One region of the Sulfuriferula nivalis genome, then DNA from elsewhere that is predicted to be linked to it. Evidence: predicted binding sites of a transcription regulator. Region 1 holds the regulator's gene; each other region holds the start of a gene.

The links. The regulator sigma-54, encoded in region 1, starts transcription at its own class of promoters, with help from an activator protein. The targets are predictions, from matches to a motif close to TGGCACNNTTCCTGCT.
Region 2: nifB (nitrogenase cofactor biosynthesis protein NifB) is a predicted target of sigma-54. The motif match lies at 6,116-6,131, and genes of this name have one in related genera.
Region 3: SFSGTM_RS00875 (TorF family putative porin) is a predicted target of sigma-54. The motif match lies at 2,120-2,135, and genes of this name have one in related genera.
Region 4: nifH (nitrogenase iron protein) is a predicted target of sigma-54. The motif match lies at 6,024-6,039, and genes of this name have one in related genera.

The regions. Positions count from the first base shown of each region.
Region 1 is NZ_AP021881.1:3,084,859-3,092,494, forward strand. It holds gene rapZ (RNase adapter RapZ) at 1-410, opposite strand, end outside; gene hprK (HPr(Ser) kinase/phosphatase) at 431-1,375, opposite strand; gene ptsN (PTS IIA-like nitrogen regulatory protein PtsN) at 1,372-1,827, opposite strand; gene hpf (ribosome hibernation-promoting factor, HPF/YfiA family) at 1,840-2,175, opposite strand; gene SFSGTM_RS15210 (RNA polymerase factor sigma-54) at 2,198-3,622, opposite strand; gene lptB (LPS export ABC transporter ATP-binding protein) at 3,625-4,347, opposite strand; gene lptA (lipopolysaccharide transport periplasmic protein LptA) at 4,344-4,934, opposite strand; gene lptC (LPS export ABC transporter periplasmic protein LptC) at 4,918-5,490, opposite strand; gene SFSGTM_RS15230 (KdsC family phosphatase) at 5,487-6,011, opposite strand; gene SFSGTM_RS15235 (KpsF/GutQ family sugar-phosphate isomerase) at 6,012-7,016, opposite strand; gene SFSGTM_RS15240 (monovalent cation:proton antiporter family protein) at 7,109-7,636, shown strand, end outside.
Region 2 is NZ_AP021881.1:368,916-376,551, reverse strand. It holds gene nifT (putative nitrogen fixation protein NifT) at 1-70, opposite strand, end outside; gene SFSGTM_RS01940 (cysteine desulfurase family protein) at 342-1,496, opposite strand; gene SFSGTM_RS01935 (DUF3024 domain-containing protein) at 1,493-1,879, opposite strand; gene SFSGTM_RS01930 (nitrogen fixation protein NifZ) at 1,899-2,150, opposite strand; gene SFSGTM_RS01925 (nitrogen fixation protein NifZ) at 2,162-2,464, opposite strand; gene SFSGTM_RS01920 (4Fe4S-binding leucine-rich repeat protein) at 2,461-3,267, opposite strand; gene SFSGTM_RS01915 (tetratricopeptide repeat protein) at 3,251-3,838, opposite strand; gene SFSGTM_RS01910 (HesB/IscA family protein) at 3,848-4,222, opposite strand; gene SFSGTM_RS01905 (4Fe-4S binding protein) at 4,248-4,472, opposite strand; gene nifB (nitrogenase cofactor biosynthesis protein NifB) at 4,500-6,062, opposite strand; gene SFSGTM_RS01895 (c-type cytochrome) at 6,447-7,493, shown strand; gene SFSGTM_RS01890 (DUF302 domain-containing protein) at 7,490-7,636, shown strand, end outside.
Region 3 is NZ_AP021881.1:160,750-168,385, reverse strand. It holds gene SFSGTM_RS00885 (ammonium transporter) at 1-881, opposite strand, end outside; gene glnK (P-II family nitrogen regulator) at 894-1,232, opposite strand; gene SFSGTM_RS00875 (TorF family putative porin) at 1,311-2,072, opposite strand; gene SFSGTM_RS00870 (accessory factor UbiK family protein) at 2,335-2,589, shown strand; gene SFSGTM_RS00865 (YifB family Mg chelatase-like AAA ATPase) at 2,601-4,094, shown strand; gene SFSGTM_RS00860 (hypothetical protein) at 4,427-4,726, shown strand; gene SFSGTM_RS00855 (hypothetical protein) at 4,739-5,209, shown strand; gene xth (exodeoxyribonuclease III) at 5,214-5,984, opposite strand; gene SFSGTM_RS00845 (glutaredoxin family protein) at 5,981-6,514, opposite strand; gene SFSGTM_RS00840 (M3 family metallopeptidase) at 6,553-7,636, opposite strand, start outside.
Region 4 is NZ_AP021881.1:398,814-406,449, reverse strand. It holds gene nifE (nitrogenase iron-molybdenum cofactor biosynthesis protein NifE) at 1-877, opposite strand, end outside; gene SFSGTM_RS02130 (2Fe-2S iron-sulfur cluster-binding protein) at 903-1,247, opposite strand; gene SFSGTM_RS02125 (2Fe-2S iron-sulfur cluster-binding protein) at 1,274-1,651, opposite strand; gene nifK (nitrogenase molybdenum-iron protein subunit beta) at 1,710-3,248, opposite strand; gene nifD (nitrogenase molybdenum-iron protein alpha chain) at 3,353-4,807, opposite strand; gene nifH (nitrogenase iron protein) at 4,984-5,865, opposite strand; gene SFSGTM_RS02105 (response regulator) at 6,336-6,761, shown strand; gene SFSGTM_RS02100 (hypothetical protein) at 6,821-7,408, shown strand; gene SFSGTM_RS02095 (SagB family peptide dehydrogenase) at 7,425-7,636, shown strand, end outside.

The DNA.
Region 1 (7,636 bases):
TCACTGGTGTCAATACGATGCGCTAACTGAGCAACATCATCCAGCCTGTCGCGTTCCAGAGCAATCGCATCCGGCAAAGTAATGTCATCATTACTTAACGGATGACGGCGACGCGTTTCAGAGAACCGCCGCACCAGAGTTTCGGTCTTGGCCTCCAAAAACAAAAGGCGCACATGCAAACGTTTGCGTAAATCCTCAATCAACGATGGCAGGTGCTGGTATGAATCCCCACTACGCGCATCAACACTAATCGCCAACTGGCGGTACTTATTCTGTGTCAGATAATCTATCGTTTCATTGACCAGCTTGGCGGGTAAATTATCTATGCAATAATACCCGGCATCCTCCAGCACGTTCAGTGCAATACTTTTCCCTGAGCCAGACAAGCCACTAATCAGCACCAGCTGCATTTCGCCAGCATACGACGGGCTCATTGGTTCGCCTGCAAAAAACGCTGTTGCCGTGCTATGAAGTCTTCCGCACTGTTTATCCCGCGCGCGCGCAAAATATAATTACGAGTGGCCACTTCAACCAATACTGCCAAGTTACGTCCTGCTGCAACTGGAATATATACTTTACTAATTTCTACGCCTAATATCGTTTCCGCTGTCGCCTCCATATCCAGACGTGAAATTCTTTCCTGAGGCATTCCTGTCTGATCTTGCAGATTCACAATCAGCTTCAGATTTTTCTTGAACTTCACTGCGGGTTCGCCAAACAGGGTACGAATATTCAACACACCCAGGCCACGCACTTCAAGAAAGTCCTGCAGCATGGGCGGACATTGCGCTTCCAATATCGCTGGCGCTACCTTATACAAATCCACCACATCATCGGCAACCAGCCGGTGACCACGTGTAATGAGTTCCAAGGCCAATTCACTTTTCCCTGCAGCAGAATTGCCAGTCAACATTACACCGATACCATCAACTTCCAGCATAACACCATGCACATTAATCGAGTCAGCCAAGGCATGAGTCAAATAATGCGACAACACCGCCATAAGCTCAGGGCTGGCCTGTGGTGAAGTGAACAAAGGTGTATGAGTACGTCGGGCGGCAACTAACAAGGGCGCTGGCACACTCTCGCCATTCGCAATAATGACTACAGCCAGCTCAGTGGCGAATAAGTTGTCGATTGCCTGTGCTAACTCGGCATCTCCCAGCTGTCGCAGATAATCCATCTCGGCGCAGCCCAATACCTGAACACGGTTCGGATGTACAAAATTCAAATGGCCCACCAAGGCCAAAGAAGGTTTTTGTACGGTATCACCGATAAGCTGCTTATCACCACCCTCCTCCCCTGCTACCCAGGTTAAATCCAAGGGCACGACAAGATCCGCAAACATTTTGCTAACAGGGATGGTATTAATCATGGTGTCCAGTTTCTAATAATAGCCAGTGCATCTTCAGCACTTTCACTGAGACACAACGCATCGCGCACTGTTTTACTGCTAAAAAACTGTGCCAGTTCGCTTAATATTTCCAAATGTAAATCAGTCGCCTGTGCTGGCACGAACAAAATGAATAACAAACGCACTGGCAGGTGATCAGGGGCATCGAATTCTATGGGATTGCGTAATCTGACGAATACGCCTGAAGCAGATTTAAGTCCTTTGATACGACCATGAGGCATGGCAACGCCTAGCCCCAGACCGGTAGAACCGAGTTTTTCTCTTGCTAACAAACTATCCAGCACAGTCTTTTCAGAAATACATGATTCTGCATGTAACAACTGTCCGACCTGCTCAAATAACTGTTTTTTACTCTCCGCCTCCACATCCAGCAGGATGCGGGTAACGGAAAGTAAGGATGCTAACTGATTCATGGAATGAGTGAATTACTCTTCTTCAACCAAGACTTGATGTTTAATACCACCATTGGTTTGATGTGTAGAACTGTGTTTTTCTTTATGTTTAACAACTTGGCGATCCAGTTTATCTGCCAAAGCATCAATCGCTGCGTACATATCTGCGTCTTCTGCCTGGACAAAAATATCTTTCCCGCTCATATGCACATTCGCCTCAACACTGTGTTTCAGCTTCTCTACGGTCATAATAACGCTGATATCAATTACGTGATCAAAGTGGCGTTTGATACGCTCCATTTTGGTAGTTACATATTCACGAATTGCTGGGGTAATTTCCAGATGATGACCGGTAATTTTGAGGTTCATGATATTCCCTTTCACTTGCTGGTTATAGCGCTTTGCGCTGGTTGGCGGGAGGGATTTGCAAAGATTCCCGATACTTGGCGATAGTCCGTCGTGCGACATTAATGCCTTGTTGAACGAGCATCTCCGCTATCTTCCCGTCGGATAAAGGCTTCTTAGTATTTTCCGCGCTAATCAGTTGCTTAATTAACGCACGAATTGCCGTCGCTGAGCAAGCACCACCTGCATCTGTGCTCACATGGCTACCGAAAAAGTATTTTAATTCAAAGATACCTCGAGGTGTCATCATGAATTTCTGCGTAGTGACTCGCGACACAGTCGATTCGTGCAATTCAACAATATCAGCAATTTCACGCAATACCAAGGGGCGCATGGCAACTTCACCATGTTCAAAAAAATGCTTTTGCCTGTCAACAATACACTGCGTTACCCGCAATATGGTATCAAAACGCTGCATAATGTTCTTAATCAGCCACTTAGCCTCTTGCAGCTGCCCAGACAGATGCTGATGATTTGCATCCCGGTTCCGCGACAAAATATCAGCATACATTTGATTAACACGCAGCTTGGGCATCGCTTCGGAATTCAAACTGGCTACCCAGCGCCCCTTAACTTTTTTCACTATCACATCAGGGATAATATAACGCGTATCCGACGTGCCAAATGCTTCACCAGGACGGGGATTCAATTGCTGGATCAGACTTTGCGCCGCGCCCAATGCCACATCATCGCAGTGCAGCTTGCGCTTTAGACCTGCATAATCATGCGCGCCCAACGCGGCCAATTCATGCGTTGCGATTTTTTGCGCCAAATCTAAATGCGGCGTATCGACTGGCAAAGCACGTAATTGCAAGAGCAGACACTCAGCTAAATCGCGCGCACCCACACCGGTAGGCTCGAGGTTCTGCAATTGTTTGAGTGCAATTTGCAAATCTTCTAAATCTACGTCCAGCTCTTCTGGCAGCATCGCCAGTATTTCATCCAGTGTCTGGGTTAAATAACCAGCTTCATTCAAATCGTCTATCAACAACGCCACCAAACGCTTATCGCGTTCGGATAACTGAGTCAGATTTAGCTGCCATAACAAATGGTCACGCAACGGCGGCTCATCTTGCGCAGTAGCCTGTGGTTCAAAATCCTCATCCAGATCATCACCCGAACCATAGTTTGGCGTTTCATCCCAGTCTAAATCATTGAGTTCGCGTGGCGCCGCTTCAACAGGTTGTTCACTTGCGCTTTCTTGCGTTGCTGATGTGGTCTCAAACTCCGCCGTATGAGGCGTACCATCATCAATACTGTCCACTCGCTCCAGCAGTGGATTCTCCTGCACCATCAGCTCCAGCTCTTGATTAAGCTCCAGAGTCGACAGCTGTAACAAGCGTATAGACTGCTGCAGCTGCGGCGTCAGCGTCAGATTCTGTGAGAATTTAAGTTGTAAACCTTGTTTCATAATTAAAGCCTGAAATGCTCGCCCAGATAGACCCGGCGCACACTTTCATTATGGATGATTTCATCAGGATTACCAGCAGCCAACACTGTACCGTCATTAATAATATACGCACGATCACAAATACCCAAGGTTTCACGCACATTGTGATCAGTAATCAGTATACCTATGCCACGCTCCGTCAAAAACCGTATCAACTTCTGGATATCTATCACCGCAATTGGATCTATCCCCGCAAAAGGCTCATCCAATAGTACAAAACGTGGATTCATTGCCAGCGCACGCGCAATTTCCACGCGCCTGCGTTCACCGCCAGACAAGCTCATCGCAGAGGCATCACGCAGATGCTCAACATGCAAATCAGCCAGTAAACTTTCTAAATGTTGCGAGATCTCTTCATCACTGTAATGTTTCAATTCCAGAATTGCACGGATATTTTGTTCCACAGTCATCTTGCGGAAAATCGACGCCTCTTGAGGCAAATAACTCAAACCCAAACCAGCCCTGCGATGAATAGGCATCACTCCCACATCCGCGCCATCCAATGTGATCGAGCCGCCATCAATTTTAACCAGGCCCACTATCATGTAAAAGCACGTCGTCTTACCCGCGCCATTCGGGCCCAACAAACCCACCACCTCTCCACTACGCACAGTGAGTGACACGTCCTTCACCACTACCCGTGACTTGTAGCTTTTTTTAAGATGGTTGATGCTGAGTTCGCTCATGGCTTCACCAATGTTGGCGCTGGTGTAGACCTTAATGGCAATGGTGGTTGCGCGACGGCTGGCGTTTCAGTCTTAACTTTGGGTCGGATAACTGCACGCACTCGACTGGCTGGGGCATTTGGATCTTTAGCTGCTGTTGGGTCGTTCCTAGCTTCGAACACTTCACTGGTGGTGTTATAAGTCATCGTATGACCACGCAACTCGTCTTCACCTTTTTTCAGCCGCGCATTACCAGTCAAATACACCATATTCGATTTGCTATCCATGTCAATGCGACTGGCATAACCTTCGACATACTCATCGACCTTATCGCGCTTCTGACGGAAATAAACCGGGTTACCGTATGCCACCGCCTTATTAAAGCCTTCGCCATTCTCGCTCACTTCAATTCTGTCCGCACGTAGCAACATTGTGCCCTGTATCAATACCACGCTACCGACATACACGCTGGTTTTATGAATATCATCGACAGTCACGCTATCCGCTTCCAAATTGACAGGCTTAGTTCTATCCGCCAATTCCGCGTTTGCGGTATGCGCCAATAACAGGCAAACGAGGGCAACTGGAAATTTACTTAATAGGTTCATAACGAGCTTTTACTTTGTTGGTTAGTCGCAAAATACGAGTTTGATTGTCCAATTCTAACCCGCCTGCAGTCATTTGTATGGATTTACCCACCACGTGGACTAATTTATTGGTGCGCACCACCCTTGCATCGGGTATAGCTACTAAATATTCGGTCGTCAGTGTCAACGGCCCCTGCTCATCATGCGCATCTCGTACCAGCACGACATTACCGATAAAATCCACTTCCTTACCTTTGGCGGTCACGAATCCCTGTTTCGCTCGGACATCAGCGCTGCCTTGATGATCATCATGCGCAATCAAATGGGGTTTAAGTAAGGTAGTAGTATCATCATCCAGAAAATGCTCGGCATGGTCGGCGTGCAAGGTGTAAATCAGTTGACCAGCCAGATTAGTGCGCGATACGGAAAACTGCTCGATAATATAATCCGCTATGTGCCTGTCTTTGGAAAAGATATTGGCACGCGGCGATTGCACCACGAACTGCAACCAAAACGTCAGCCCTGCAATCACTGCCAGTATCCCCAAAGGGAACCAATAGAGCGGACGATTGTTCATTTCAAATAAATCGCCAGCAAGTCCGCATAAGTATTCTGTGCACGCATAATAAACTCACATGCCTCACGCACCGCACCATGCCCACCTTCACGCCGCGTCACCATGTGCGCATAACGCTGCACTTCAGGTGGTGCTGCGGGCACGCTGATTGCCAAACCGCAACGTATCAAAATTGGCAGATCTATCACATCATCGCCCATATACGCAGTTTGTTCAGGTGCCAACGCCAGCTTCTCCAGCAAATGCTGATAGGCGTCGAGCTTATTCTCGACACCCTGATATACGTGGTGTATACCCAGATTTTTTGCACGGTGAGAGACAACACCAGAATTACGCGCAGTAATAATGGCTGTTTCTACACCCGTCTGTTTGAGCATTTTCAATCCATGCCCATCCAGCGAATTAAACGCTTTGAATTCTTTACCATCATCAGCAAAAAACAGACTGCCATCAGTCATGACGCCATCGACATCAAATATCGCTAAACGTATAGGTCGAGCTCGTTGATAGATAGGGTTCATTTACACCACTCCCGCCCGTAATAAATCCAGCATATTTAATGCCCCGACTAATTTACCCGTCTCATCAATCACGAGCAAACCGTTGATATTATGCTGTTGCATCTGCTCTACTGCCACCACGGCCAACTGACTAGATTCGATGCAACGCGGATTGACCGACATCACTTCACGTACCACAGCAGTACGCACATCGATATTTCTAGCCAGCACGCGACGCAAATCGCCATCGGTCACAATTCCCGACACTTGCCCCGCCGCATCAACCACCGCTGTCATGCCCAGACCTTTGCTGGTCATCTCCAGCAATGCTGCTGGCAACAGCGCATCTGCAGTTACCGTAGGCAGCTCATCCCCCTGATGCATAATGTCACGTACATGAACCAGCAAACGCCGCCCTAACGAGCCGCCTGGATGCGTACGGGCAAAATCCTCAGAACCAAAGCCTCGCGCTTCCAGCAACGCAATTGCCAGCGCATCACCCAGCGCCAGCACTGCAGTGGTACTGGCAGTTGGCGCCAGATTAAGCGGACACGCCTCCTGCGCGACACTGGCGTCCAGATGCACATCAGACTCACGTGCCAGAGTGGAGCTCGGATTACCGGTCATCGCAATCAAACGCGCACCACGGCGTTTAATCAGCGGCATGATACTCACCAATTCTGCACTTTCGCCCGAATTCGACAAGACGATACACACATCCTCGTGAGTAATCATGCCCAAATCGCCATGACTCGCTTCACCAGGATGAACAAAAAAAGCGGGGGTACCTGTACTGGCGAAAGTCGCTGCAATTTTGTTGCCGATATGGCCTGATTTACCCATACCACTCACGACCACACGCCCACGACAGGTGAGTATTAACTGCATCGCAGCAATAAACTGCCCATCCAGCCGCTCACCCAGCGCCAACACAGCATCAGCCTCTATACGCAGTACCCGCCTGGCCAAATCCAGACTGGCGATTTCATCAATTTTTATGGCGGGCGAGTTAGGCATAGTGGTCATATCATTCTATAGATTGGGTATTTTAGCATTAGTGTTGCGACTAATCAGCAAAACCCTTGCACGCAATGCCAGTTGCCTCTAATCTGGCGGCTATGCACTCTACTTTAAGCCTGATTATCCTGCTGCTTGCCGCTGCCGTTGTGGTCTCGGCGCTGTTTCGCGCTTGGCGTTTACCGTCCATGCTGGGATTCTTGCTGGTTGGTATTATCATGGGACCGCATGCACTTAACTGGTTGCCAGACAGCCCGGAAACTCGTCATCTAGCCGAGTTTGGCGTGGTATTCCTGATGTTTAGCATAGGGCTGGAATTCAGCCTGCCCAAGCTTAACGCAATACGTACTGTCGTATTTGGCTTCGGCGGTGCACAGGTATTGAGCTTCATCCTCATCACTATCTTCATCACCAGCAACGTTGGCTTGCCCTGGACCACCGGTCTGGCAATCGGTGGCGCATTAGCCATGTCCTCTACTGCCATCGTCAGCAAAATGCTGGCTGAAAAACTTGCGCTGCAATCCGAGCACGGCAAGCAAATGATAGCTGTTCTGCTTTTTCAGGATCTTGCTGTTGTGCCACTGCTCATCCTCACCCCCACACTGGCATCAGGCGGGGAGGACTTATGG
Region 2 (7,636 bases), 650 kb from region 1:
CTTCCAGATCTTTTTTAGGGACGTAGGCAGATAGTTCACCAGCTGCATTTTTGCGGATCATGATTTTCATGGTATATATTCCAGTAAGGTTGGTTTAACCTAGAAACGGTAGTTGGACACTTTGAAGTGTACGTTCATCACGGTGCAGGGCAAGGCGCGACAAACCTGAATGGCTATTCCATTCAGGTGCGAAGCAACGCCGCCATGCGCCGTGAGGGAGGTGCAATTCAACGTGTAGCGTAGTCACCATGTGGGTGACAAGTAAATAACCAAAGTAAGCTTCAAGCATCATAATGTTAGCCCAACAAAGTAGCGGTCAACTGCCGTTTCTAGGTTTGATTTCAGCATGCGACCATGCCAGCCAGTGGTCGCACGATGTCCGGTAATACCTTGAGGATGCGATCCACCTCAAGTACAGTGTTGTAACGACTCAGAGAAAACCGCACAGCAGCCAGTGCCTCAGTTCTGGACAGCCCCATGGACAACAACACATGTGACGGTTCTGTCCCCCCCGCAGTACACGCTGACCCGCTGGATGCACATATTCCTGCCTTATCCAGCCGGTCCAATGTAATTTCAGCATCAATCTCGCCGAAACGGATATTGCTGGTATTGGCCAGGCGCTGTGTACCACCGCTATTGACGCTGGCAAAAGGCAATTGCTGTAACAGCCCCCGCTCCAACCTGTGGCGCAACGCAGCTACATAAGCACTGTCCGTTTCCAGATTTTTCAGCGCCAGTTCCGCAGCTACACCCAACCCTGCTATCGCCGCGACATTTTCGGTTCCGCCACGCCGGCCACGTTCCTGATGCCCGTATAACAGCGACGGCAACTTGCAACCCTTACGCATAAAAAGCACACCGATGCCCTTGGCTGCATGTAATTTGTGACCCGACAATGACAGCAAATCTGCTGACACTTGGCGCATATCCACAGGCACGCGGCCAACCGCCTGCACTGCATCGGTGTGAAACAGTACGCCATGCGCTGCAGCTATTGCCGCAGCTTCGGCCACTGGCAGCACTGCACCAGTTTCGTTATTCGCCCACATCATGCTGACCAACGCAGTATGCGGTGTGATCGCGGCCTCCAGCGCCGCCAGATCGGGAATACCATGGCCATCAACAGCGATTTCAGTGACCGTAACGCCCTCACTTATCAACCTCGATAACAGCAGTCGTGTAGACGGGTGTTCCACCACTGTCGTCACCACATGCTGCCGCGACCGATCGCGCCCCAACGCACCCAGTATTGCCAAGTGATTACTCTCAGTAGCACTACTGGTAAATACGATCTCTGCCGGTGTAGCCCCCAGCAAATTTGCCACTTTGCTACGCGCATCCATCACTATCTGTTTCGCCATGGCGCCAACATGATGCAGGCTGGATGGGTTGCCATAACAATCAGTCAGACACGCAGTCATCGCTGACAGGACTTCTGGCGCCAGCGGTGTGGTCGCATTGTTGTCGACATAAATGGTATCTGAGGCGCTCATTGCCAGAATATCCGCAAGGGATCCTCATTCAGTTGCGTAATCAGCATTTTCAGCTTCGGTGCTTCCAGATGTAACTGCCACATATTGCGCTGGTGATCCTTGTAATATAGCCGCCACAGACTTTCCTGAACTACATATTCCAGCCTGGCAATGTCTATCGTGCCACCGCTGGCATCAATGTTGCGCGAACAACATGGGCTGACTATCTGATAACCACCTGCTATGGCTTGAACTTCAGGTTCAACATAACGATAGCGCACGCGCTGTGCCAGTAACCGTGCGATACGACGCAAATCAAATTCATTCGGATGCGGGCAGGCCAAATATGGCATAGGATAATTTGCTTGGGTCATCGTCTGTCTTGTTGCTAGTCCATTACTCATGATGACCTCCCATACTCGATTAGACTGGGGAAATTTCTTCTTCCATACATCCAACCACATAACCACTCTTCGCATCGGTACCAAATTCAACCAGATAGACAGGCGTATCTGTATCTACGTGATGACCAATTTGCACCACTTCACCAATGCTGCCCTGTGCAACAAGCAAAGCATTTTCTTCACACTCAGGATAGGAACCATCATTAATCAGATCTATCCCGGCGACGACGCGCTGACCCCACTGAAATTTTGCTACTCTGGGCTCTATCATGATTTACTCCCTTAAAACTGAACTTCCTGATCATATGGTTTCATTTCTTCAACCGCATCCAGCTCTTTGCCACGCATACCGACCCGGTAACCGTGTTCAACAAATTCGACTGCATAAATATAAAACTGCTGCAAAAATGTGCCGATGCTGGTGACATAGCCGATATCACCTTTGTTAACCAGAATATCGCCGATTTCCTTACCCTGAAAAGTGCCGTCATTGCGCACAGTTTTCAGGCTTTTAACCTTTTGCCCATAGTTAAAATCTGGCGGACCACTTAATTCTACGATGCTGTCATCACGACTGATTTTCATAGCTGCACTCCACACTGAGATAAACTGACCGAAGACATAAGTGCCGAAAGACGTTGACGGGTCTGCACAATTTCACGTACGACTTCGTCGTCATCTGCCTGCAATCCGTAAAGCTGTTTCTCATCGATACGCTGCGCTACTTCGTAACGCACACGCCAATCTGCATCGTGAATATATAAACTCAGTTGCGCTGCGGGCAACCGTCTTGCAACCACAAGTCGCACCTGAACTTCCGGGTCATCCGCCATCAGGCGCAAGCTGCTCAGGGCGATACGTTTAGCCACTTCCGAACGCACTTCACGATCAGCGTCATGTATCATCAAAGGCAGCAAACCAATGGGTAAGCGTCTCGCCACGATAGTGCGCACGTAATAATCGGCGTCGTGCAACATCGATTTCAATTCAGTTTCAGGCAAACGAGTCGCTACACGTATCCGCACTTCGCGATCAGGATCAGTCCGTAACAGCCGCAACTGTGACAATGTCAGTCTCTGTGCCGCACTCCAGCGCACGGTTTCGTCCTCGTCGGCCACCAACTGCGGTAAATAAAACACTTCGACATATTTCGCGGCAATGGCGCGCACCTCAAAATACGGATGTTTGAGATAATCTTTGGCCAAGGCCGGATTCCAGCGGAAAAATCTATCTATGCGCAGCGCATAGCGATCAAACACGCAAGCATGTTGTGATTCACACTGCCCTGATGCAAGTAGTGTTTGATGAGCACACGTCGCGCAATCTATAGGCTGTGCCTGCCAGTCGAGCGCTTCAAAAGCTTCAACAGCGTCAATCGTCATCATCATTCTTCCCCACTCTGTCAAGTATGCCTTGCAAGACGGCCCCGCCCAATTTATTGGTCGGATCCAGGGTTTGCAATTTGGCGACTAGTGCTCTGCCCTGATCCAGATTTCCCAAACGCATGTTCAGATAAGCACAACCTTTTAGCGTGAACAGATAAAAGCGTGGTGCAGGTGCATAACTTTCTGCATGCCCCGCAAATACCACGTGATCTGGTGCCACTTTTTGCCAGTCAGTTGGCAAGCCAAGATCAACTGCCGTCTTGGTCAGGCAACGTTGTGCTACAACCAGTGCCTCACTCAGACGATTTTTGTAAAAGTAAAAACGATAAAGTGCAATATGTACGGCGGGATGATCAGGTGCACGAGCATAAGCCTGCACAAGATAACTTTCCGCCACCTCATCAAAACGATAATTGTCTGCCGCACTTTGCAAATCAGCTGCCACTGCTGGTGGCAGATCGCCACCAAGGCAGGCACTATCAAGCCATTCATCAAATCCCCCCAGCGCAACATCATCACCACTCATCGGCAGTGGCGGTGTATCGGGATGCTGACTAAATGCGGGAGGTGACATGATGCTTACTCAGGCACGCTTGATATCAGCAATACTGATGGTGGTCTGGGTTGGCTTACTCGATGATTCTGCCGAGCTGCAACCGCACGATGCTGCATTTGGATTAATAAAACTTAAACCCGATTCCAATGCAGTATCAATAAAATCGATGGTCACACCATCCAGCAATAAGCGGCTTTCTGCCGGCAAAAACACCTTAAGACCGTTCCAATCAAATGTTGCATCGCCATCTTTAGGCATCGCTTCAGCCGAAAACTCTGAAGCCAGACCAGAACAACCACCAGCAGTAACTGTCAGCCGAAACCCTGAATCTGCGGGACCGCCGCCAAAGCGTACGATACGACGCATAAATTTTTCGGCCTTAGGTGTGATAGTGATATTCATTGTGGCTACTCCTCATTAAATTGAATTAAACAGGTGCGACATAACGTGGAAAAGCGTTGTCGATCACGCAAGTCAGATCAACCGGGCACACTGCGACGCACTGCGGTTCATCGAAATGACCGAGGCATTCGGTACATTTTTTCGGATCGATAATGAACACGCCGTTCTTTTCGCGGATAGCGACGTTAGGGCACTCTGGTTCGCACGCGGAGCAACCGGTGCATTGGGAAGCGATAATTTTGTAAGCCATGATTTTTCCTTAAATTAAATTCAACAACTATGCTGCAGAGATGTAGGCACCCTGACGGATGTCTGCATCGCCACGCATTTCATGCACAACCTCGTGACTGCGTACTTTGGCCAAGTATTCCTTGAAGTAGGTAATCGCAGACTCTTCGATGAACTCGTGCGCAAAACGATCGACCGGATCGATACCTGCCGCTTTCAACTCATCGCGTGGGCAGCCGCCAATTTTGGCGACAAACACCGCATGACAATCGTTGATGGCGCGAACCACGGAGGGCAATGTTTCTTCTTCGCCAAAACCACCCTGGCAATACAAATCCACACGACGGTGACCGACAAACTTGGAACCGGCCGAGCTCATTTCATAAATCTGGAACTCGGTAGCGTGACCGAAGTGCTCGTTGACCCGACCTTGTCCCTTGGTGGCGACAGCGATCAATATCTTGATATCGGACACTTCGTCGTCGGACATTTCTGCCAGCGCAGCTTCCTTGGCGGCAACCTTTTCCAGACGCTCGGATTCCACCAGTTCCTGATAAGCCTTGCGCGTTTCTGCGTCGTAAACCACTTCACTCATCTCGTCGATTTTTTCGGTGGTGAATTCAGCACTACGATCTTCGCCCAGCAGACCGACCGCATCAGCACGACACTGACGGCAATGGCGCATCATGTTCATCTCGCCTTCGCAGGCATCCTGCAACGCTTTCAGTTCCTGTGCGCTGGGGCCACGCTGACCGTTCAGACCGAATACGGTACCGTGCTCAGGCGCTGAAATCAGCGGCATGATGTTGTGCAGGAAAGCACCACGTGATTTAACTGCCCGATTCACCTCAACAAGATGCTTGTCATTGATGCCAGGGATCATCACCGAATTGATCTTCGCCAATACGCCTGCAGCAGTCAGCATTTCCAGACCTAACAACTGACGTTCGGTCAGTATGCGTGCGGCTTCAATACCGGTGTAGCGCTTGTTCTTGTAGAAAATCCACGGATAAATATGCTGACCGACTTCAGGATCAACCATATTGATGGTGATGGTCACGTGATCTACATTGAAAGCTTTAATGGTGTCGACGTGATCAGGCAGCGTCAATCCGTTGGTGGACAGGCATAGCTTGATGTCCGGTGCAGTCTTGGCAATCAGCTCGAAAGTCTTGAACGTCTTGGCTGGGTTAGCTAAGGGATCACCAGGGCCGGCGATGCCGAGCACTGTCATTTGTGGTATCGCAGAAGCCACGGCCAGCACTTTTTTCGATGCCTGTTCCGGCGTCAGCTTCTCGCTGACCACACCGGGACGTGACTCGTTGGCGCAGTCGTATTTGCGGTTGCAATAGTTACAATGGATGTTGCAGGCCGGCGCGACCGCTACGTGCATACGCGCGTAATGGTGATGCGCTTCTTCGCTGTAGCAGGGATGGTTTTTTACCTTTTCCCACACTTCAGGTGCCATGTCCGCCGGACCGTCCGACGAACCGCAACTCGCCTTGCCGCCATCGCTGGAAGTACCACATCCTTTGTGGTCGGCAATCTTCTCAAGCAACTGTTCTAGTGGCTTGCCCGTATCAATCCCGATATGTTCCGTATTTGCTTGCATGAATCGCCCCTGATCTAAAGTTGCCGAAAGAACATCTTTACGATCAACCTCTAAGCCAAAAACATGCCAACAAATATTATCTATTTAAATCATATAATTAAATATAAAATCAGGGGCTATACACGTTGTAGTAAGTACGACATGAAGTGAATAACTTGGGTAATATTGTCGCAAATCTGACAAACAAAACTGACATAAACCATATGGATTTTTCCAACCATTCATCTAGACATTACATTCATGGACAACCCAATATTATCCACGTTACTCACCCATCATCCGGTCAAAAACAAAGATAAAAAGATACTGTGGTATTAATTAAACTTGCGGTATATCATTGTCGCTATATGGCAGTCTGCATTAACTTATTTGGAGATGACCAAGATGCTATTGCGTTACTTGAGTGTGATTGGATTAATGTGGCTGGGGCTAGGGCAAGCACTGGCTGGTGCAACTGGCGCGCAACTCTATCAGCAAAATTGTGCAGTCTGTCATGGTGAAACAGGGACTGGCGGGATAGGCATTCCATTAGCACTACCCTCATTTCAGGCCAGCATCAGTGATGATTATGTTCGTCAAACCATACGTCTCGGACGACCTGGTCGGGTCATGCCCGCATTTACCCAGTTACGTCCAGACGAAATTGAAGCGATTGTTCATTATGTCCGCGCATGGAACAAGCAACCGCCCATCATTTATTCGTCCGCCACAATTAAGGGCGACCCTGTTCATGGCAGCCAGCTATTTGAAAACTATTGTGTAGCCTGTCATGGTGTGAACGCGGAAGGCGGCAAGGGAACAGGCGTCACATTCTCACGACCTCGGGAATTGCCTATCATGGCACCCGCACTGCATAACCCCGGCTTCCTCGCGTCGGCCAGCGATGCGATGATCAAGGCTACATTGATGAATGGCAGAGATGGCACACCGATGGTGTCTTTCTTGAAGCGCGGGCTGAAAGAAAAGGACATAAATGACCTGGTCAGCTACGTTCGCAGTTTACAAAAGCAGCCATTACCTGACAGCGCAAAAGTACTGACGGTAGAAAGCCCAGTCATCGTGCGCGATTCGCCTTATGATTTAAAAACGACAGTAGAAAACGTCAAACAGGCGGTCAGCAATAACAATTTCTTCTACGGCAGAGTGCAAACGCTGGAGTATGGTTTTACCTCGCCTGAGAATGAAAATCCTAAACAAGTTATCGTCTATTTCTGCAATATCAGCTTGCTGAATCAGGTCTTGGCCATAGATCCACGAGTAGGTATGTTCCTTCCCTGCCGCATCACTATTTTCGAGCAAGATGGCAAAGTCAAAGTCATGTCAGTCAATCCAAAAGTACTCAGTGGTTTGTTTAACAATGCCGAACTAAATCCGCTGTGCGACCAGATGACGCAAAGTTATACCGCTATTATTGAGGAGGCCACATTATGAAAAAATTAATGCGACATCTGGGATTAGCTACGCTGTTATTGAGCTTGAGTTTGCCGGCCATGGCTGAAGGCTTGCTGATGGCACGTACCGACAACCAGTTTCCAGAAGCAATGACATTGCTGCAAAGCGCAATTGCCGCAAGG
Region 3 (7,636 bases), 440 kb from region 1:
CACAACAAGGACGCGCCGATCATGGTCATCACCAAGCTATGTGGTGCCATTGCTTCTTTACCGTAACCAATACGCTTGCCCAACACGATCGCACCCATCAATGCTGCCATACCTGCGTTGATGTGAACAACAGTACCACCAGCGAAGTCCAACGCACCTTTACCGAACAAGAAGCCAGATGGATCGCTGAATGCTGATGGACCGCCCCAGAACCAAACCATGTGAGCCATAGGCAGGTAAGAGAAGGTGAACCACAACACGCCGAATATCAGCATTGCAGAGAATTTCACACGCTCAGCCAAACCACCGACGATCAGTGCAACTGTAATTGCAGCGAAGGTCAACTGGAACACCATGAACACGAGTTCAGGAATATAAACGCCCTTGGAGAAAGTTTCAGCCATTGCGTTTACATCAACCCCTTTGAGGAATGCTTTGGACAAGCCACCCACAAACTCATTGCCTGGAGAGAACGCCATTGAATAACCATACACTACCCACAAAATCGAAATAATGCAGAAGATAGTGAAGATTTGCGTTAATACCGACAACATGTTTTTCTCACGAACCAAACCACCGTAGAACAATGCCAAACCAGGGATAGTCATCATGATAACCAGTGCAGTTGCCACCAGCATCCAGGTGGTATCACCTTTATCAGCAACTGGCGGTGCAGCAGCCGGTGCGGGTGTTGCAGCGGCGGGTGCAGCGGCAGCAGGTGCAGCCGCTTCTGGCGCTGGTGCAGCAGCAGGTGCAGCAGCGTCAGGTGCCGCTACTGTTGCTGCAGGTGCAGCGGCGGGCGCAGCTGTATCATCGGCATTACTCATGCCAGCGATACCAAAACTACACACCATACTTAATGCTATGAGCCATTTTTTCATCTTGCTCTCCCTTTACAGTGCTTCAGGCCCGGATTCGCCAGTACGGATACGTACAGTCTGCTCCAGGTTGAATACGAATATTTTGCCATCACCGATCTTGCCGGTATGGGCTGACTTTTCTACCGCCTCGATCACTTGATCGAGTAACTCGTCGGCAATTGCCGCCTCAATCTTGACCTTAGGCAGGAAATCAACCACATACTCCGCACCACGATACAGTTCGGTATGCCCCTTTTGCCGACCAAAGCCTTTAACTTCGGTAACAGTGATACCTTGCACGCCAATGGCGGAAAGTGCTTCACGTACCTCGTCGAGCTTAAACGGCTTAATGATTGCCGTAACGAATTTCATGTTTTCTCCTTAATGCGGACGCAAACTAGTTGCGCCCGCAGTATATTTAACTACTCTAACTATTGAAAAAATTCAAATTTAGAAAGTTTTGCCCACAGAAGCGTAGAACTCGCCATTTGACAGATTCTTTGTTGTTGTACCTTCGGTAGAAAGAACTGTTCTGTTGGTATCCATATAGCCAGCTGTCCAAGTCACACCAACCATATCCTTAGAAAATGCTAGCTTCCAGTCATCAATCCTATTGAAACCATTAACACTAAGATATTGGGCACCTTTAGAATTTTGTTCACCATAGTGAGCAAGCATGGTGATAGCCGCTGGCAATGCAACAGTCACATTACCTTCAAGGTAGTTAGTACCTTTAGAATCAACATAACCAAAATAGTTAGTTAAGTCCTGAGTATATTTAACGTTAAACCATTTGTAGGTTGCGCCAGCATAACCTTCCCATGTGTTTTCGGTTGGATTGGTCATAGTACCACCTGGGTAGTAAAAATAGATCGCACCAACATCATAGGTCAGATCATCAGTAATTTTACCTCTGTAACCACCGTACCAATCTGACTCAAGGCTAGAACCAGGATTGTAAGTGCTGCTTACGTTGGATTCCCAAGTACCAATATACAAACCGCTGGAATGCGTAATATCAAAACCACCTTGAATCGCTGGCTCTTTAAATGTGTTAGAAATACCACGAACACGATAATCAGTAATTAAACTAACATTAGCTGTTGAGGTGAAGTCTGGGGTAGCAGCTGGTGCTGGTGCATCATCCGCAAAAGCAGAAGCTGTTACAGTAGCTAACGCAACAGCCAGAATGGTTTTGTTCAAAGTACGCATTGAAAACTCCCTATGTAAAAAAATCGCAACATTGCGAAAATTAATATAGCACAACCCGTGCCAGAAATATTTCTCTGTATAAACATGGCACTAACATATCACAACAACACCCCCTATATTGCATCGCACCAAATTAAAGCTTTAAATTCACCTTAAGCACCAATAGCGTGCGTCATATATTAATATTCCGCTGACTATGCCTAGCGGTCAGACAATTTGCCAGTTAGAATAGGTATCGTGTTATTCATATATGAGGTGTGTCATGTTACCCAACCAGAAATTTCTCGATGACATCGGCGAAAAAATCAGTCAGGCAGTCAACCAAGGCCCATTTAAAGACATGGAGCATAATTTGCGCGCCTTAGTACAAAGCGCTCTGCAAAAGCTCGACATTGTGACTAGAGAAGAGTTTGATGTGCAGCAGGAAGTATTATTGCGCACACGTGAGCAGCTAGTCGCTTTGGAAGCGCGCGTGGTGGAACTGGAAAAAGCCATTACGGCACCACAACCTGATTAAATTTCTGACGCATGGCGATTGCGGTACTACATAGTCGCGCACTCACGGGGATGAATGCGCCTGAAGTTATTGTTGAGGCGCATTTAGCTAATGGTTTACCCAGTTTTACTATAGTGGGTCTACCTGAAGCAGAAGTAAAAGAGGCACGTGACCGAGTGCGTGCCGCCATACAAAATTCACGATTTGAATTTCCTGTTAGTCGCATCACCGTCAATCTTGCCCCTGCAGACTTACCCAAAGAATCAGGCCGCTATGACTTGCCTATTGCATTAGGTATATTAGCTGCATCAGGGCAAATCCCTATTGCCAGTTTAAAAGATTATGAATTCGCTGGAGAACTGGCACTTACGGGTGAATTACGCCCGATACGCGGTGCATTAGCTATGACTTTGGGCGCCGTTTCCAGCGGTCGCGCTTTTATCTTGCCACAGGCTAGCGCTGCCGAAGCGGCGTTAGTAGAACGTGCTGTCGTGTATCCTGCCGCATCTTTACTCGCGGTATGCGCGCATTTAACTCGAACTACACTATTAACACCCGAGCCCCACCAAACAGCTACCGAGCAGGCGCATTATCCCGATTTTAGTGAAGTCAAAGGCCAAGCTGGTGTTAAACGCGCACTCGAAATTGCGGCTGCAGGCGCGCACTCCGTATTAATGTCTGGACCTCCCGGGACTGGTAAATCCATGCTGGCAAGTCGTTTTTCTGGCATTTTACCCAAGATGAATGAAACTGAAGCGATAGAATCTGCCGCGCTACTATCACTCAATGGCGGGTTTCGTCTCCAGCATTGGCGGCAACGTCCATTTCGCTCGCCGCACCATACAGCCTCTGCCGTTGCATTAGTGGGTGGAGGCAGCAATCCGCGCCCTGGTGAAATTTCATTAGCGCATCATGGTGTATTATTTTTAGATGAACTGCCCGAATTTCCAAGAACGGTGCTTGATGTACTGCGTGAGCCATTAGAATCTGGAAACATCACCATCTCACGCGCGACTCGGCAAGTCGATTTTCCTGCAAGATTTCAACTCATTGCCGCAATGAACCCATGCCCTTGTGGATATTTAGGCCATACATCAGGCAAATGTCGTTGCACGCCAGATCAGATTTCGCGTTATCGTGGCCGACTTTCAGGCCCATTGTTAGATCGCATTGACATACAAATTGAAGTGCCCAGCTTAAATCAGGACGAGCTGCTCAATGCTGGCACTGGAGAATCCAGCACAACCATACAACAGCGTGTCGACACTGCACGTGGCGTGCAATTAGCACGCCAAGGCAAAACCAACGCCATGCTGAGCAGTAAGGAAATTGATTTGTACTGCGCCCCCGATACCGCCGGTATAACTTTAATCAAAAATGCCATTAGCCGCTTAAATTTATCTGCCCGCGCTTATCACCGCATACTTAAAGTCGCGCGCACAGTGGCTGACCTAAACCATGTGACCGACATCACCAGTCAACACATTGCTGAAGCCATACAATATCGTCGCCTGACACACACCTGAAATCAGGCTATGACAACGAATAATCATGCACCAGAAGGTTGGTCAGGAAGTAAAGCGCTCCGCACTTAGATATTGTCGCTACATTGCACCGCACCCGTATTAACGTCCATAGGCGTGAGCAACATGGCAATTCATAACGAACCCAAGGTAATATGCGTATTGTAGGACTGTTTGCACATGCGGGGAATAAGTAGTGCTGCTGATAACATCACTAACTGCGCGGCAGTCAGCTTTGCGTAAGCCTAGGATAATAATAATGAAAATATTGGTTTAAAGAAAAATTACATAGTACAATCTGAAGTTAACAATAATTTCAAACAGGAGACTAATAAATGGATTTTGATATCACGATGGTGGTTAATTACTTAGCCATACTTACCATGTTTTATTGCTTGTATCTGGTGCTATCACTCAAGTCTGCCATACCAGGTGGCATGGTGGGTAAACGCTGGAACTTTTTAACCATGCTGGTTGGGTTATTTACCATTGGTTATTTAGGCACACCTTTCTTCGACCAACTCCCTCCTGATATTCTACAATTAGTAGTCGCGCTTATTTTCCTATTTGGTGCAATTTATGTTGTGGTTACTGTTCGTCTGATATTCAACATCATCCGTGAATTGACTGAATAAATAGGATTAACCATGCATCCAGATTTAATTTTATTTCGCACCGCGAAGGGTGAAGAAATTGCTCAAGGACACGGTCACCAAATAGCTTCCAATTTACGTCGCGCCTTACTGGCGGTGGATGGGAAAACTTCTGTGGCAACATTAGCCAAGAAGGTATTTTGGGTTAGCGATGTCATGACCGTGCTCAAAGAGTTGTACTCGTTAGGTCTCATTCACGATGATGTGAAGACTATACAGGGGGCTACAGTCTCGCAATCCGGCGGCGCCGGATTGTTGCTCAAGGTGGCAATTGTCAAAATAGCGAAAGAGTTATTAGGCGAACACGCCGAACGCGTCATCAAGAAGATTGAAGATGTAGACGGAACACCGGAAGCATTAGAACAGGTCTTACTGTCCTGTAAAAAGCTCATTAAACTGACTATTAACGATGAAGTTGCTGAAACCTTCTTAAAACGAGGCTTAGCCGCAATAGGTAAAGGTTAAGCGGCTATTCACCACCTATCGTAACAATGATAGGTGCGTGATCTGACGGACGCTCTAATTTCCTTGGAGCGACATCCACTTCGCAACTGACACAACGTTTCGCCAAGCCATCTGACAGCAAAATATGGTCTATGCGTGCTCCCATATTTCGCCTGAAAGCGGCCATCCGATAATCCCACCAAGTATAGCTTTTATCAGGCTGATTAAACAACCTGAAACTATCAACCAAGCCCAAATCCAGTAGTTTCAGAAATGCGTCACGTTCCGCCGGAGAAACCAGAATACCATCTCCCCAGCCTTGTGGGTCATACACATCTTCATCAGCCGGAGCGATATTATAATCACCTAAAATAGCTAACTTTGGGTAGGATAATAACTGTTGAGATACATAATCTTGCAACGCCTTCAACCAAGCTAGTTTATAAGTGTATTTGTCACTATCCAGTGCCTGTCCATTTGGAACATAAACACATATTACGCGAACACCTTCAACTGTAGCTGAGATCACCCGTTGCTGAGCATCTTCCCAGCCCGGAATACCCACGACTACATCATCCAGTTCATAACGGCTTAAAATTGCTACACCGTTATAAGTTTTTTGCCCACTATAAATAACCTTATAACCTGCATCGGTAATCGCAGCAGTTGGAAAGTTAACATTCTCTGTTTTGGTCTCCTGCAAACACACCACATCTGGCTGCTGCAACTGCAACCAGTTTAGCAAATGGGGTAATCTCACCTTTAATGAATTAACATTCCATGCTGCAAGCCTCATGGTTTAGCTGCGGGTTCTGACTTGGAAGGCTGTTCAGCAGATTTAGCCGGCACATCACGACTACCTGGCATCTTGGTCTTTGGGTAACCAGCTTCATCCAGCATCTGATTCCAGCGATTAGGTTCAAAACCTTTAATAGGGTTACTACCAATTTTTAACACGGGCAAATCCATTGCGCCTGTTAAGGCATTCAACGCATCAGCATCGGCTTTGCTCTTCTGTGGATCTTTCAACGCGTATGGAATACCCCGTTTATCTAATAAAGTTTTCGCATTAACACACAACGGACCACAGTCACCCGCAAATAAAATAACTGGGTTTTTCGTCGCCGCATCCTTAAGTACATACGAACCTTGCCCGTCAATGACATTGGTTTCCAGCTTTCGCTGTTCCAGTTTCTTTACCGGTGTCGTAGGCGCATGATCGCTATAATGCACCACGCCAGCATTATCCACCCAACGATAGACTTCACCTGCATTTGCCTGTTGAACAACTGCAGCCAACACCAGCCATAATAAATGTTTTTTCATTCTCATCTCCTCCGTTCAATATTATCTTGTGGATCAAATTAAGACATACCATTGTGACGCAACAATGCATCAATACTTGGTTCCCTGCCTCGAAATGCAATAAATGACTCGAGAGCAGGCCGTGAACCACCTACCGACAAAACTTCTGCCCAAAACTTCTGCCCAATCTCTGCCGACAATACACCATGCTCTTCAAACAGGCTGTACGCATCTGCTGATAATACCTCAGCCCATTTATAACTATAGTAACCTGCCGCATATCCTCCCGCAAAAATATGGGAAAAGTTATTTGGAAAACGATTATAGTCAGGCGGAGTGATTACGGCCACCGATTCTCGAACCTGCTTTAACACTTGTAAAGCAGATGTTTTATGAATGTCTATTCCACTATGCAAACGCAAATCAAATAACGAAAATTCCACTTGTCGTAAAGTTTGCAACCCACTCTGAAAATTCTTAGCCGCCAACATTTTATCAAACAGCTTGCGAGGTAATGCTTCCCCGGTATCAACATGCTGAGTCATGTGCTGTAGCACATCCCACTCCCAACAAAAATTCTCCATGAATTGTGAGGGCAACTCAACGGCATCCCATTCAACACCGCTTATACCTGAAACTCCCAACTCTTCTACCTGCGTCAGCATATGATGCAATCCATGCCCAAACTCATGAAATAGCGTTATCACTTCATCATGAGTAAATAATGCAGGTTTGTTTCCAACAGGTGGCGAGAAGTTACAAGTCAAATAAGCCACAGGAATTTGGATCTCCGCACCCTTACGTCTACGTGCCAATGCATCATCCATCCAGGCACCACCGCGCTTATGTTCTCGCGCATATAAATCTAAATAGAACTGACCTATTAAATCTCCCCGCTGATTTTTAATTGCATAGAAACGAACATCCTTATGCCAAACTTGAGCAGTAGCCAATGAGACAGTCAGACCATATAATGAAGTTAGCAATTTAAACAAGCCTTGCAACACTTGTTCTTCAGGAAAGTATTGCTTTAACTCCTGATCGGAATACGCATATTTTTCCATACGCAGTTTTTCACTGGCAAAGCTAATATCCCAAGCTTGTAGTTCGTTAATGCCTAATTTTGTTTTGGCATATAGCTTC
Region 4 (7,636 bases), 680 kb from region 1:
GGCGCACCAGCAGGCCGGAAATCTGACGCAGTGAATCCGACATGTCGGACACGCCATAGAATGAACCTTCGAAGTAAGGAATGTTGTAACGCTCTTCCATCTTGCGCGCGATGTTGATCATCGCTTTTGAACACACCATCATCGCTGCCTTGGCGCGATGCGAATAAGCGACTTCCTTGTATTTGGCATCGCCGCTGATACAAGCCAGCAAGCGGATGCCGAGCTCGTCCAACAGCGGCTTGATCTGCCACAGCTCGCCGGACAGGTTATATTCGCCGATGATATTAATGTCGTAAGGTGTGGTGTACTCTGGCTCAGCAGTGCCGATGACATAATCCAGCAGCGCTTCGCCGCCGAGTTTGTTGCCGAGGTTTTTATTACCGACGAAACCGGGTGCATCCACAGGAATAACCGGCTTGCCAAATTTCTGTGCTGCCGCCTTGCATACTGCCTCGATGTCGTCGCCGATCAGCGCAGTAACGCAAGTCTGGTAGACGAATATAGCAGGCGGATCGTATTTTTCGATGATTTCTTTGATAGAGCGATACAGGCGTTTCTCACCGCCGTAGATGACGTCAAGTTCGCCAATGTCGGTGGTGAAACCGGTACGGTAGAGCGTGGAGCCGGATGAATTGGCGCTGCGGTTATCCCAGGAATTGCCTTCGCAGGCAATGGGGCCATGCACCAGATGGGCTACGTCGGTCAGCGGTTGCAGGGCAATCTTGGCACCATCGAATGCGCAGCCACCCGCTGCTGCACCTGGCACCAGCTGCTTGGTACAGCCTTTCTTGCGCTCCTTCTCGGACTTGCCCTGGTTAGCATCGCAACCGGGTTCGTTGAGGACTTCCTGTACTTTCACCGCAAGTTTAGCCGACATTTTCTATCCCATCCCAACTAGGTTACTAAAAAGCCACCATGATTTTTTCGTCTGCTACCTGATACTCACAGGCCAGTCGCCACAACGGTGGATGGTCTGGTAATGATGCTGCGTCATACTGCATCTGGGAAATCTTGCCAGCAGTCAGCAACAGATAACGTTCCTTGTCGCTGAGCCGGATCATGTTAGTTTTGCCACATAATGACGCCACCTTAACGGCACATGCGCCGCAATTGCCACGCATACAATCACAAGGAAGTGGAATGCTATGTTCCATTGCTACATCAAGTAAGTTACGCCCCGCTTCACGGTGCACATCTACCCTTACCCGATCCGGCAATTTCATGCCTATAAAGCTTACGTTTCCCATAGCTTTCACCCCTTGTAACTTTGCTGCTAGCTGATGCCAACACCTGGTTCGCCGCTAAAGCGCACCAGAATATCTTCATCGCGAGGGATAAACTGGCAAGCCAGTCGATAAGCAGGCGGCATATCTGCCACTTCTGCATCCTTCAATTCCTGCTTGGTAATCAAACCTTCTGCTACCAGTGTATGACGCTCTTTTTCAGTCAGCGCCTGACTCATGCGTGGCTTATCTTCCAGTGAAGTCACCTTGATCACGCAAGAACCACATTCGCCGTCTTCACATTCAAATGGCAAAGGTATCTTGTTTTTCTTGGCAAGCTTGAGCACGCTGTGTGCAGTTTCCCCAGCTACGGCGTAAACCGTAAGGTCTTTTTCCATCAGGGGAGAACTAAAAGTAATTGTGGCCATTTTGCTTTTCCTTTTGGCAATCTATGGGCAGCAAGCCTGGCCTGCCGCCCAAAGCCGATTAACGGATAATGTCGTAGCTGTAGTCAGTTTTCGCTGTGTCGATGGTATTAGCATCAAGCGCTTCGAAAATTTCATCCAGTATCGCAACCATGACGCGCATCGAACCTTCGTAGCCCCAGATCGGGAAACGATGATGATGGTGGCGGTCGAAAATCGGGAAACCCATGCGGATCAGCGGTACGCCGCAATCACGTTCCAGATATTTGCCGTAGGTGTTACCAATCAGCAAGTCAACTGGCTCTGTGAACAGTAACGAACGCATGTGCCAGAGATCCTTCTTCGGATAGACATGGCAGCCTGCACCGAACGGTGAAGCATCAAACAAAGCTTGTACTTTTTCAGCCCAGTCTTTATCACCATTGGTAGACAACACATGGACTGGCTCAGCACCCAACTCCAGCAGGAATGCGGTCATGCCCAGCATCAGATCAGGATCGCCGTACAGCGCGAATTTCTTGCCATGGATGTGTGCACTGGAGTCAGCGATGGCATCCATCAGACGACCACGTTCTTTTTCCAGTGCTTCAGGGATAGGCTTACCAGTCAGACGGGAGATTTCCATCAACAACTTGTCAGTGCCAGCTACACCCATAGGGTGGTACAAGGACACGGTTTCCTGACCTTTTTCATGGATGTACTTCATGGTCTTTTCAGTAGAGAAGCCCTGGAATGACAAGGTCGCTTTAGCATTCAATGCATTCTTGACTTCATCCTTGGTGGTACCGCCGTCGTACATGCGGAACTCACCATCAGTAGGGGTATTCCACACATCAGAAGGATCACACACCACGGTATAGTCAGCACCGAACAGGTCGAAGATGCGACGAATTTCAGGCATGTCACCAACCACATTACCGTCGAAGCCGCCTATGAAGTTAATAGATTCATTTGGAGTGCGTTCCTTGCCATCCCAGAAGTGAGTCAGCACGCCTTTTAGGGCATTGTCGTAACCAGTTATATGGCTGCCGACGAAAGCTGGAGTATGTGCGTAAGGCACATCGTAATCTTCAGCCACGCTACCTTTTTGCTTGGAAGTGCGGATAAATGAACCCAGATCGTCACCGATCACTTCAGCCATACATGTGGTGCTGACCGCGATCATATCTGGCTTGTACATGTTGTAAGCATTCTGCAAACCGTCCACCATGTTGTTCAGACCACCAAACACTGCAGCATCTTCAGTCATCGAAGACGATACGCAAGAGGTAGGCTCTTTAAAGTGGCGGGAAAAGTGTGAACGGTAGTAAGCCACGCAACCTTGCGAACCGTGCACGAAAGGCAGGGTCTTGGCAAAGCCGACGGCAGCGAACACGGCGCCCAGTGGTTGGCAAGCTTTAGCAGGATTGACCGTCAATCCTTCGCGGGCGAAGTTCAGATCCTGATATTCTTTGGTTTTAGTCCAGTCACGGACTTCTTCCATTTTCGACACGGGGAATCCGAACTCGAAGTTTTCCTTCTTGTTCTTGAACATTTCCACATATTCCGGCTCGCGGAACAGCATTTCGTGGTCGATAACTTTTTCAGCGTTTTGACTCATTTCAAATCTCCTTAAGCTGTAGGGTGGGTTAGGCGTTGATCGCGCCGTAACCCGCCGATTCGGTGGTGGGTTTGCGTTGCTCAACCCACCCTACATTTGCTGCGTTACTTTTTCCAAGGCGCCTTGGTCAGCGCCCACACAGGACTATTGATCGCCATATCCATGTCGCGGGCGAAGATGGCAAAGCCGTCGTAGCCGTGATAAGGACCGGAGTAATCCCACGAGTGCATCTGGCGGAAAGGTACGCCCATCTTCTGGAATACATACTTTTCCTTGATGCCGGAACCAACCAGGTCAGGCTGGATCTTTTCGACGAACTTCTCGAACTCGTAGCCAGTGACGTCGTCGTAAATCAGCGTGCCGTCTTTGACATAGTGTGTGGTACGTTGATAATCGTCGTTGTGACCGAATTCATAACCAGTACCTACCACGTTCATGCCCAAGTCTTCATACGCGCCGATCACGTGCCGAGGACGTAAACCGCCCACGAACAGCATCACGGTTTTGCCTTCCAGGCGTGGTTTGTACTTGGCGATCACAGCATCGGTCAGCGCTTTGTACTTAGCGATAACACGTTCTGCGCCTTCCTTGATCTTGTCGTCGAAGTGGCTGGCGATTTCGCGCAAGCTGGCTTCGATTTTCGACGGACCGAAGAAGTTGTACTCAACCCAAGGTATGTTGTACTTCTCTTCCATGTAGCGAGAGATGTAGTTCATCGAACGGTAGCAGTGCAGCACGTTCAATTTAGCTTTAGGTGTGTTTTCCAACTCAGCAATGGTGCCGTCGCCAGACCATTGAGCGATTACGCGCAAGCCCATTTCTTCCAGCAGGATGCGTGAAGACCATGCGTCACCACCGATGTTGTAGTCACCAATGATGGCTACGTCATAAGGTGTAGCTTCAAACTTGTTCTTTTCTGGATCAGCTTTTTCAAACACCCAGTCACGAACTGCGTCGTTGGCGATATGGTGACCCAGTGATTGCGATACACCGCGGAAACCTTCACAACGAACTGGCACAATAGTCTTGCCGCCATATTCCTTGGATTTTTTCTTGGATACCGCTTCGATATCGTCACCAATCAGACCGATAGGGCATTCTGACTGTACGGTGATACCTTTATTGAGCGGGAACAGGACTTCGATTTCGTCCATGATCTTTTCCAGCTTCTTGTCGCCACCGAACACAATGTCTTTTTCCTGGAAATCGGAAGTGAATTGCATGGTGCCGAAAGAATCGATCCCGGTTGTGCCGATGTAGTAGTTACGGCGTGAAGCCCATGAATACTGACCGCAACCAACTGGACCGTGACTGATATGGATCATGTCCTTGATCGGACCCCATACCACGCCTTTGGAACCAGCGTAGGCGCAACCACGGATGGTCATCACACCTGGTAGTGATTTGATATTTGATTTGACGTCGCAATCAGACTTGCCTTCCTCATGAACGCTGAGGTGTTTGGCACGCCGTTTAGCGCTTTTCTCAGGATAAACCTTGAGAACTTCGTCAATCAGCTCTTTGTTGCGTACTTTGGTTTCTTCCACTGTGAGGCTCATTTTTGCCCTCCTAACATTAAAAAATCAAAAAACGTGATTGAGATTCCATACTTCCGAAAGCGCTCTGCAAATGGCTCCCAGTCCAGACTGCAAACCTGCAGCCATTTACAGAGATCTCCCGGTGTTGCTACCCGTCTGGGTCTGCTAAACCTATTTAACAGACCCAAATTCGGTGATTACGCTACAGCTGCTTCAGCACCTTTACCGACCAAAGATTCATCAATGGTTGGCATGAGACCATGCTCCATCAACAAGTCTTCTAATTGATCCATAGTGATAGGTGTTGGGATAGTCCCGTTACCTGCATTTGCATGGATTTTGTCGGCAAGCTGACGATATTCGTTAGCTTGTTTAGAGTCAGGTGCGTACTCGATCACAGTCATACGACGCAATTCAGCGTGTTGAACGATGTTGTCGCGTGGCACAAAGTGAATCAGCTTGGTACCGAGCATGCCGGCCAATGCTTCAGCTAATTCCAACTCTTTGTCGGTTTGACGTTCGTTACAAATCAAGCCACCTAAACGCACACCACCCGAGTTGGCATACTTCAAAATACCTTTAGAAATGTTGTTGGCAGCGTACATAGCCATCATTTCGCCAGACATAACGATGTAGATTTCTTGCGCTTTGTTTTCACGAATCGGCATAGCGAAGCCGCCACATACCACGTCACCCAGCACGTCGTAAGAAACGTAGTCAATACCGTCGTAAGCGCCTTCTTCTTCGAGGAAGTTGATCGAGGTGATAACACCGCGACCAGCACAACCAACACCAGGCTCAGGACCACCAGATTCAACGCAACGAATGTCTTTGAAACCAACCTTCATTACATCTTCCAGTTCCAGGTCTTCCACGGAGCCAGCATCAGCAGCCAATGAAAGAATAGTGTCCTGACACTTAGCGTGCAGAATCAGACGGGTTGAGTCAGCCTTAGGATCACAGCCAACGATAAGGATCTTTTGACCCAGATCAGAAAGTGCGGCTAGGGTATTTTGTGAAGTCGTAGACTTACCAATACCACCTTTACCATAAAACGCGATTTGTCTTAATGCAGCCATTTTGTAGCTCCTTAAAAAATAACAAGTTCAGTTCAAATTGAAAACCTGGTAATTGCCAGATAACCATGCGACCGACATGACGCCCTCCGAATACTCTTAATAATTCTTAGTCTTCAAGTCACTCGTTCGGCAAAACATTTTAGGTGCAGTCCAGCATTAGCAACTGCCGTGCCAGTCCAAAAATAAACACGTAACTACATGATTATATTTATATTAATTTTTAAAATTGGTGTTTTTACAGCAAATAATCATCTGTTACAAAACTCACAAAACAGCCTGCCTCTGTAGCAAACAATACAACGCCACCTGCATGCGACGAACGCTACAATTTTTTTGTCGGTAGCGCTGCACGCCTTATGTATAAAGGTGTACAGAGTTGACTATCGGATAGTTTCAATAACTGGAACGAAGCTTGCATATGTAGCACTCGCACGACTGACGTGCCTGCTAAATGTAACCAGGGAGGCTGTATGCAAATCGGAGTAGATAGTCAGCGCTCAATAGAAAACAAGCGCGTATTTGTAGTGGAAAACGATGATATCAATAGCATGGGTCTGCAATTCATGCTGGCTGATGAAAACGAAACCCATGTTTTTTCCAACATCGCTGCCGCTATAGACAAATCCAAGGCATGGCCACCCCATCTGGTGTTATTGGGTATAGGGATGGTACGTAATGAAGGCGCGTCCCTTATCAGTCTGATCAAGGCAGCCATGAATGATGTACGGATATTGCTGGTTTGTGACAGTGCCGACGACAGTACGGTTAAGTTGGCACTTGAACAAGGTGCTAATGGCACACTGCTGACGCCACTCAGGATAGAAACTGTACGACGTAAGGTTGATTCCGCATTGGGACGCGCAGTTCCTATCGGCATCCCGGTAGTACGAAGTTAACAATCGATTTTAATTTTAATTAAACCGCAGATGTTCTGCACAACCCCAAGGAGTATCCCATGACCCTCATCACCGAAACCCCATTTGCCGAGCTGGACGCAGCCGGTCTGTTACTCAGCCCGGTATTCAAAGGCGCAACCACCAAACCTGGCCGTTTTGGCTTCCGCGGTGAAATTGCACTGGCATTCCAGGAATCCATGGCCGACGAAAAACGCCCGCCCGAAATCAAGCTCGACCAGGTCATGATGGTGGCTACTGCCGGAGATAGCACGATTTCGTTCCTCGCTGGTTTCGCCCCATCACTAGAACATTTAAAGCTGCTATGCGAACAGGTCGGCGACAAATTATCGCCCACTGGTAAATACTTCTTCTTTGCCGCCAACCTCGACATCTCCGAGAAATACCAGATTCCTTATGCGGGCACGACTTTCTGGGTTATGCCTTTGGATGAAGCAACGGTATACAATGAATTATTGGACTTGTTCCGCATAGAGAAGAGCGACTTGAAAAAACTCGATACTGGCGCCAAGCTGGATGCTATCGCTGATAAAGCTGCAAACTTCTCCGCCAAATGGAAAGAAATCAGCTTTGAAGAAGGTCTCAAGATTATGGGCCCAATCAAAATCCGCGAAAATCGCCCGGTCTGATCACCGTGCATCAGGCATGACGCTTACCCCTGACGAAAACAACCGCACCCAGCCTGCATCGGGTGCGGTTTCGCCACAGCTGGTGCAAGTCATCGCCTATCACCAACGTACCAAACACCGTCTGGAACGCTATGCCGCCGGCCCGGAAACTCTGGACTGGAGCGCGCAACCTAACCCATTCCGTGAATTCAGCGGCGCACCGCGTGTCATGCTGCCACTGGTCGCAGA